Linked DNA regions of Prochlorococcus marinus str. MIT 9313. The protein of the gene in region 1 interacts with the protein of each later gene in a pairwise test. Links are inferred from orthologs where the notes say so. Each region holds a gene or a part of one and is shown on either strand. Other genes may lie near its edges.

The links.
Region 2: the proteins of cysE (region 1) and cysK interact in binary tests that used the Escherichia coli proteins (3 or more experiments, as listed by UniProt). The link is inferred for Prochlorococcus marinus str. MIT 9313 from one-to-one orthologs.

Annotation. Positions count from the first base shown.
Region 1 is NC_005071.1:130,993-136,250, forward strand. The notes cover bases 2,223-4,996. They hold cysE (serine O-acetyltransferase), read right to left. Parts: upstream 4,101-4,996; coding sequence 3,345-4,100; downstream 2,223-3,344. Other genes in these bases: AKG35_RS12630 (hypothetical protein), read left to right, coding at 2,223-2,629; AKG35_RS00590 (GntR family transcriptional regulator), read right to left, coding at 4,315-4,996. Outside these bases: rfbB (dTDP-glucose 4,6-dehydratase), read left to right, coding at 1-885; more of AKG35_RS12630, read left to right, coding at 2,051-2,222; more of AKG35_RS00590, read right to left, coding at 4,997-5,258.
Region 2 is NC_005071.1:256,518-260,529, forward strand. Bases 1,242-4,012 are described here. They hold cysK (cysteine synthase A), read right to left. Parts: upstream 3,235-4,012; coding sequence 2,248-3,234; downstream 1,242-2,247. Other genes in these bases: queA (tRNA preQ1(34) S-adenosylmethionine ribosyltransferase-isomerase QueA), read left to right, coding at 1,242-2,218; AKG35_RS01195 (PLP-dependent transferase), read right to left, coding at 3,331-4,012. Also shown: AKG35_RS01175 (hypothetical protein), read right to left, coding at 80-307; more of queA, read left to right, coding at 1,103-1,241.

The DNA.
Region 1 (5,258 bases):
GTAACCGCTGATCCAGATTTGGTGATGCACTTGGCTGCTGAAAGCCACGTAGATCGATCAATTGATGGACCTAAAGCTTTTATCGAAAGCAATGTGAATGGCACTTTCAATCTTCTTCAGGCAGTTCTCTCTCATTGGGAGAAATTGCCCGAGGAAAGGCATCAGCACTTTCGTTTTCATCACATCAGTACCGATGAGGTGTTTGGCTCTCTTGGTCCTATTGGGCGGTTTTCGGAAATTACTCCGTATGACCCTCGTTCGCCTTATTCCGCGAGTAAGGCAGCTAGCGATCATCTGGTATCTGCTTGGCATCACACCTATGGACTTCCTGTGGTACTTACGAATTGTTCCAATAACTACGGTCCCTGGCAATTTCCAGAAAAATTGATTCCTATTGCCATACTCAAGGCCGTGGCGGGTGAGCCTATTCCCTTGTATGGAGATGGCACGAATATAAGGGATTGGTTATATGTCGAAGATCATGTCGAGGCATTACTACTTGCGGCTACTCGAGGTGGGTTAGGTGAGAGTTATTGCGTTGGAGGTGCTGGTGATCATGGTTCTCCTAGCGAGCGTACGAATCGTGATGTTTTGGAGACTATCTGCAACTTGATGGATAGTCTTCGCCCCTACGGTGCACCTCATACGCGTTTGATTACCAGAGTTAGTGACCGTCCTGGCCATGACCGTCGGTATGCTATTGATGCAAAGAAGATTACAAATGATCTGGGTTGGAAACCTCGACATAGTTTTGAGGAGGGCCTAGAAGCAACTGTGGCTTGGTACTTAGACAATCTTGATTGGTGCCAAAAAGTTAGCTCTAAGTCTGACTATCTTGGTCAGAGAATCGGCCTTCCCCGGCTCTCTAATGATGCCAATGCTTAGTAAAAAGAGAACTTCTATTGCTAGTTTCTGCTTATCATACTTCTCAGTTAGTGGTCGATGGTCTCCGGTCATTCTTCTCTCTTTCCTGCCTTTAAATATAGGCTATACTGTTGCAGTAAAAGATTATTCTCATGCTGAGTCTGTTGACCTTTTGGCAGATAAATCAGATTATTTCTGCACTCGATTAGATAGTCTCGGGTATGACCTAGCTGTAAATCACCTACTGAATAAATTGAAGTTTATTTTTTTTATGTAGGAATACTGCATACAGATCTTGGCTGGTATCTGGGAACATTAGAAAAGTTGATCGCTTCGCTTCAAATTCATCCTGAGGCAAGCCTCGCATGCCCTCAGATTTTCGATGAATCTGGCAATCATCATAAACTATGTAAAAATAATTCAACTGTACTTACTTTATTAACTCATCGTTTTCTTTCCGAATAGATTAAGCCTGATTGGTTAAAATGTTGTGATCTTTGGTATGTAATGACTGATATAAATTATCATCAGATGTTTGAGGTGCCTTACCTAAGTGGTTGTTGTATGGTCATAAGTATTGATGCGTTCTAGATGCTTGGAGGATTTGATGAACGCTATTCCATTTATTTGGAAGATGCTGACATTACCCGAAGCCTTGCCCAGTACTGATTGTGCGTTCATTTACCCGTAGAATCCATTATTCATGGGTGGGGTCTGGGTAATTACTCAAGCTTTTATCTGATCTGTGTAAATGTAGTCAGTATATGGAGGTATTTCCAAAAATGAGGATGTTCTCTATGTTAAGAAGCCAGGATATAGAAGTAATTTTATCTACTTATAATGGCGAACAATTTTTGGAGGCTCAGCTCAATTCTATTTACAATCAAACCTTAAGGCCTATACGAGTTTTGTTGCGTGCTGATTACTCAGCAGACTCCACAATTTAACTCATAAATTCATTTCAAGATAAATATGGGAATTGGCTTCAAAGATTTCCATCTGATGAGAATTTAGGATGTGTAGGGAATATCAACAAGCTACTGGAATCGCCTTCTGCTTCTTACATAGCACTTTCTTATCAAGATGATATTTGGTTGCCACATAAGCTTGAAAAAATTTTTTTGCTCAAATCCAATACTTGGAAAATATTTACACTTCTTCAACCCCACTCTTAGTGCATTGTGTCTTGGATGTGGTCGATCAATACAGTGCTCACTTGCAAAGTAGTTTTTTGCAACGTCAGCACCTTAACCCTAAGCGAATTTGCTTTAAAGACCTTGCTTTGACTAATGTTGTTACAGGTTGCCCTTCTCTCTTTAATCGATGCTTGCTGCAAATTGCATTACCAATTCCTTCTACCGCAATGATGCATGATTGGTGGTTAGCCCTAGTAGCAAGTTCCTTTGGTTATATTAGCTTTCTAGATGAATCTCTAGTGCTTTATCGTCAGCATGGCCCTAATTTTATAGGGTCTCAAGGACTTGGTGTTAATTACTGGTTAAATAATGTCTGGAAATTTGCCCATATGAATTCTTCTGAGATACCTCTTTACTCAGTTTTACGCCAGTATCAGACATTTCAAAAATGTTATTCCCTGAATAGTGATACCTTTTTGAATCTTTTGACAATCGAGAGAGCTAAAAGATGTCAGGCTCTACTAAAAGTTCCATTTTCTCGCTGGCCTTGTAAGCATGGCATGCTTCGATCAATTGGTTTATATATACGCCTTTTTACTCTGCCAATTGCAACGTGCGATAACCTTTGAGAATGATAAGCAATCACTGCGTTCCTAAAATTAGCAGATTCAAGCTTTTCGCCTCCCCTCTGATCCGATTCTCTATCTATTGCCTATGTCTCAGGTTATGCTTTTAACATTATTTTTATAGTGGCTATTTTAGGACCTGCTGATTTTAATAAGCCTATATACGCTTGCCATAGAGTAAGATTTTACTGGTTGATGTATGAAATTCTCTATATCCGCAAATGGCAAAATATTATCTCATTTATTATCTGTTTCTTCTTTATTGAGGCCTAGTAGTGAAGCATCAAGGTAAACGCTATCTCAGCCTCTAAATTCAGAATTGAATCCGCTGCCTAGCCTTGTGCAAGTAGCGCAGCATTATTTCCATTTCCTCATTAGGAGGAAGCGTCCCGCAGATTAATTGTAATTAAGTGCTTTTCCCTTCTCCAGTCCTTACTAAAATCCCAAGATTTTCTCCTTTGGAACATCAAATGAAATATTTTGGAGGGCCAGGTCTCTCGAAAATAATTTCTTACCCCTCTAAGATGTCTATTTCAGCCTGTCTTTGGAGTGCTATATATTATTTCTTATGTGTTACCTAGGTCTAGGCAAGTTAGAACTGTGTTTTTAGCTTCCCTTATCTACTTCGTTGAGAATTTTCATTTTGAATAGTGATTGCCAATGTTTTTGATTATATGTTAGCCACTCCACTCGCATGCCTCGCCTCTGCTAAAATATTTTATATTTTTTTGTCCCCTATATATTCTATAATCTCCTTATCCTTGAGATTCTGCGATTCGCCAAATAGCTCTTCATTGTAAGAGTTTCCGTCTTTTATTGCTTGCATTTTTCTGCGCATTGTTTCCATATTGGCTTCTAGCAGATCAATCCTTCCCATGAGATTTCTTATCACATTGGCTTCTGCATCTGGTAGAGCTGAATGTGCAAGAGGCTCTATTCGCGCGCCACTCTGATGTATTACTCGACCTGGAATGCCCACAACCGTGGAGTTGGCTTCCACGTCACTTACCACAACTGATCCCGCACCAATCCGAGTGTTGCTGCCTATGTGAAGTGCTCCAAGTACTTTGGCTCCGGCCCCTACTACTACGTTGCTTGCCAGCGTGGGGTGGCGCTTGCCGTGATCTTTGCCTGTGCCACCCAGAGTTACCCCCTGATAAAGCAGGCAACGATCACCTACCTCCGCTGTTTCGCCGATCACCACGCCCATTCCGTGGTCAATGAAAACACCATTGCCAATTTTCGCTCCTGGGTGGATCTCCACTCCAGTAAGACTTCTGCTGAAGTGGCTGATGAGGCGAGCTAGCAATTTCATTGGGATCAGCGGCAATCTGGTCGACCAGATTCGATGGCTGAGCCGATGCATCATCAGCGCGTGAACCCCTGGATAGCAAAGCAGGATCTCAACGAGGCCTCTGGCCGCTGGATCACGCTCACGGATGATCGCAAAGTCTGCGCGGAGATTATTCAGCATCGATTCAAACTGCTAACACCTCGATTGTGTTTTTGGTCGGCCGACCCTGTCAACAGCCTGCTGAATGGCTTCATGAGATTCCCTGCCCAATCTAGTTGCAGGCAGTACAGCCTTGGAAGCGGCTTAAAATCGATAAAAGTGGTTGAATGAGATAAGTTCTTTTTCTGTTCAAAGCAATTGCTTCAGATCTAACTGTTGATTGTTTTGCTCTTAATCAAGTAGCCAATAGGCCAATTTCCTTGCGTAACTGATCAATCGTATCAGTGCTGAGATAGCTGTCGGCGCAGTGAAGTTGGGGCATTCGTATCAATTGGGAACGGTTTTGGCGCAGGCTTTGCTCGACGAGGGGCAGGCTGGGGCGATCGCAGAGCACGTGGCTGGCAGCTCGTAGCAGGGCTAGTAGGCGGCTGCCTACATCCGGTGTAGCTGTCATGAGCAGGAGTTCATTGCCGCGCATGCTGTGCAGGATCACTTCGGCAGCTCTTAGGATCCCTGGGCTAATGCTTACCAGCCCCACGCAGCTGCCGGGTCGCAACTCCTTCAGCATGGCGAGCTCTTGGCGGAAGTCATTTAGATCTACTGCGACTGCCCGAACACCGTGGCGTTTGGCTAGCTCTTCTAGCGGTTGCAGAAAATAGCGGCTGGTCACCACGGTGCCGTTGCTTGAGCTTTCAAGAATGCTTTCCAGCTCCTCCATCGGTACCACCTCAACTGGAACATCAAGGTGGGGTTCCAGCTCTTCTGCAATGAGCATGGAGGCGCCAATATCCTCTCTCGGAGTGCTTACCAACACTCTTGCCCCGCAGCGAAGTCGCCAGTCAATTTCTCGAGTTAGCATCTCTCTCGTCTGCTGCAGAGTGCAACCAGCATTGAGCAGACCATCGACGCACTTGCGCACTTCCTGGTCAAGGTCAGGGGTGCCCCGATTGCGAAAATGGGGAGGGGTTTTGATTTCACGCGGCTTTTGCTGGTCGCGCACGTAGATACCGGAACCAGCCATGGCTTCGACGACCCCATCTGTTTCAAGCTGTCGATAGACCTTGCTGATCGTGTTGCGATGAAGGCCAGTTTGCATGGCTAACTGGCGAGTGCTGGGCAGTCTGTGGCCAGGTGGGTAATGACGTGCGGCGATTGCGAAACAAATCTGGTTGTAAAGCT
Region 2 (4,012 bases), 120 kb from region 1 along the record:
ATCCCTCTTTTGTGCAACTGAATAGGCCATTGGTTGATGTTTCTCTCTTGAGAGATTCATTCCTGCAGAAAAAAGTCCCCTAAGTCCCCTTTGGTGTTTGCATGACTTCATCACTAATCCGTTGCCACTTGCCAAGATTGATGTAGGTTTTCTTCTCGCAATCTTCAGGGAATCTTGACATGCAGGGATCAAATGCATAGCCATCCTTGTCAACATAAACCCCAGCATCCCCAGGACTCCATGGAGAGTAGTAATCATAGTTATTGGTGATACCTTTGCTGGGCTGTGATTTAATTGATTGAGGCAAGGATGCAGCGAGAATGAAAAGAAAACAAGCAGTGAAGAGATTTATGCCTTTAGTCATTTTTCATGGTGTGCTATTAAAAAATACTAGATTAAAGGGTGTAACTAGTCAGGCGATGCAATTGATCCTGTCAATGCCCATGTCTATGCAAAAATTTTAAACTCTGTATTGCCGCCCACAATTGTATTGCCTATCAATAGTGAGCGCAGATGGGAAAGAGTTGAGTGTGCAATATTCAACTTGACGGTTTGTTTCTACAAGCGATCTGATGCAATTAATGACAAAATGTCATTTCCTGTCAGGGTCATAGGTAAAGATTAATTTCATCAAGATCATGATTTTGAATTGATATTCAGATGTAGTCCTCCAGAAATAGTTGAATACACCCATGAATTGCGTCTTGGGACGCACATGTTTTTGCTTAAACCCAACAGAGGCAGGCTTTTGCATGATTTTTGCGAGAGAAAACTTCGAGCTTTCAATCAATAGTTTTCACCCTATTCACTTTAATCTGCCAGCATCAAGTGCATGGTGCCGCAATGTGCGATGAGGATGATGCTGAACGCTCTCAGCAGAGAAGATTGAAAACCTATGCTGATTTCCTGGAGATTTGCTTTGGTTTCCTCCCACCCTTTTGGCAAGGGCTGCTGATCTGACGCTTTGCTCTGGTGGATGCTCTTCCCTGCTCGAGCATTAAAATGGATATGAATGAACAGCGGACCAAAAAATTGGTGGTTTGTGAACCCAGAACTTTCTGAACGGTTTTTTGAACGTCACTCATAAAGCAAGACTTCACGAATGGTTCTAGACCCAAGAGATTCTCTGCTCAGTTCTTATGACTATCCGCTTGATCCTGAGCGCATAGCTCAGCTGCCGGTGGAGCCAAGACATTCGGCGCGGCTTTTGATTGTGCAGCCATTGGGGATGAAGCCTCCCATCGCTCGACATGCCGAGGTTTGGGATTGGCAGGAGGAATTGCGCGCTGGTGACCTGCTTGTCATCAATGACACTCGCGTTCTTAAGGCTCGGCTGCGGGTGCGGCGATCAGGTGGTGGATTGGCTGAGTTGTTGGTGCTTGAGCCGCGTGGTGAGGGTTGCTGGCTGTGTTTGGGCCGGCCTGCTAAACGTTTGCGTCCAGGTGATCAGCTTTGGCTCGAGGCTCTAGGCGAGGAGCCCATTGCTTTGCAGGTGATCAGCAAAGACAGCGCTAGTGGCGGACGGGTTGTGCAGTTCCCGAGCCATTACGCCAATGCCGAGCAGCTTGAGTTGCTGCTTGAGCGCTACGGCGAAGTGCCATTGCCGCCTTATATCCAACGTCATGATCCAAGTGATAGCGAGCGTTATCAGACCCGTTATGCATCTCGCCCCGGCGCCGTTGCGGCGCCAACGGCGGGGCTTCATCTCAGTGATGAGTTATTGGAGGCTCTCAAGCAGCGGGGAGTGATGCTGACCAGTGTCACCTTGCATGTGGGCTTAGGCACGTTTCGACCTGTTGAAACTGAGGATCTGAGCCATTTGCAGCTTCACAGCGAGTGGGTGGAGGTGCGCGACGACGTTGTTGAGGCGGTGATGGCTTGTCGAGCACGAGCAGGCCGGGTGATTGCTGTGGGAACCACCAGCGTCAGGGCCCTTGAAGGTGCTGCTTTGGCAGGTGGCGGATTCCTGCAGTCGTTTTGTGGACCAGTGGATTTGGTGATTCAGCCGGGTTATCGCTTTGCTGTGGTGGATGGACTGCTCACCAACTTCCATTTGCCCAAAAGCTCTCTATTGCTGTTGGTGAGTGCCATGGTTGGTCGTGAACGGCTGCTGGCGCTCTATGCCGAGGCCATTGAGCACCAATATCGCTTTTTCTCTTATGGCGATGCGATGTGGATTGATCCAGAGGCGGTGTTGCCAGCGGCCCGCCCCTGTTGATCAGTTATCAGTTTCTAGCTGGAGGCGATTTAGGCAGCTACAGGGGCCTGAATGATGCCTGTGGGCACACTCTCAAACATCACTGAAGAGAGATAACGCTCGGCCATGTCTGGCAGCACGACCACGATGGTTTTGCCCGCAAATTCGGGTTGTTCTGCCAGACGAATAGCCGCTGCAACTGCCGCACCACTGGAGATGCCCACCAGTAGACCTTCTTCATTTGCCAAGCGCAGGGCCATGGCGATGGATTCATCATTGCTGACCTGCTCCACACGATCCACTAAAGAAAGATCGAGGTTTTTGGGAATGAAGCCGGCTCCAATGCCCTGGATTTTGTGAGGACCAGGTTTGACCTCTTCCCCGTTGAGGGTTTGGCTGATAACCGGGCTATGGGTTGGTTCGACGGCTACAGAAATGATGGCTTTGCCTTTCTCCTGCTTGATGTAACGGGAGACACCTGTGATCGTGCCGCCGGTGCCTACGCCAGACACGAGCACATCAATGGCGCCATCACAGTCGTTCCAGATTTCTGGACCGGTTGTTTTGCTGTGGATGTCGGGATTGGCCGGATTCTCAAACTGACCGGGCATGAAGTATTTCTGGGGATCGCTTTCGGCGATCTCTTTTGCCTTGGCAATGGCGCCTGGCATTCCCTTGGCTGCTTCTGTGAGAATGAGTTCTGCACCAAGCACTGCCATCACCCGCCGCCGTTCTAGCGACATTGATTCGGGCATGGTGAGGATCAGTTTGTAGCCGCGGGCTGCTGCTGTGTAGGCCAGTGCAATGCCGGTGTTACCAGAGGTGGGCTCAATGATCGTGCGCTCTTTGCTCAGTAAACCGCGCTTTTCGGCATCCCAGATCATGTTGGCGCCAATGCGGCATTTCACGCTGTAGGCGGGATTGCGGCCTTCAATCTTTGCGAGAACAGTTGCCTTGGCGTTTTTGCTGACGGCGTGCAGTTTGACCAGTGGAGTGTTGCCGATTGCCTGGCTGTTGTCTTCGTAAATGCGGGACATGCGTGCATATGAATCGACCACATCATTAGCTGGAATTTGGCTCTATTGGTGAGGACGATGATCTGTTGTGACGACCATGTGATGGGTTGCTTACGGTTAGGCCTTCAACGCCATCTCAAAGCGGCGCCAAAGATTATCGGGATCTTCAAGCCCTACGGATACGCGCAGCAGATGGCTGGGTACTCCACAGGATTCTGCCCAGCTCAGTTCGTTGTAATGGGCGAGCAGTACATAGGGGCACACCAGCGTGAAGCTTGTGCCGAGGCTTGGACCTTTGCAGACCTGCAGGGCGTCATACACCCGCTTGGCTTGCTCTATCCCCCCCCATAGCTCAAACGAGAGCAGGCAGCCGTGGCCGGCGCCAGGGCGCATCAGGGCTTGGAAGTTGGTGCATTGGCCTGGGTGGTGTACTCGAGCAATAGAGGGATGACAGGCCAGCTTGTCTGCCAATCTTTGGCAGGCGTTGTTGAGCTGCGGCAGCCGCTGGGCCACATCTCGGCTGGCTTGTTCTAAGGCGATGGCATCAGCATCCCCCAGGGGAGCAAGGGCAGTCGAGAGCTCTCTGGAGAGTTCCTCTCGCCAGGGGGAGCTAGGGCTGACGACGAGAGAACCCGCCAGGATGTCACCACGGCCGGCGAAGCTTTTGGTGAGGGAGCTAAACACCAGATCTGCATGGGGCAGCGCATCAAGATTGAGTGGTGAGCCGATGGTGTCATCAGCGATCACGGGGATACCTCGAGCCTTTGCTAGGCGGGCTACCGCTGGCAGATCGACGCAC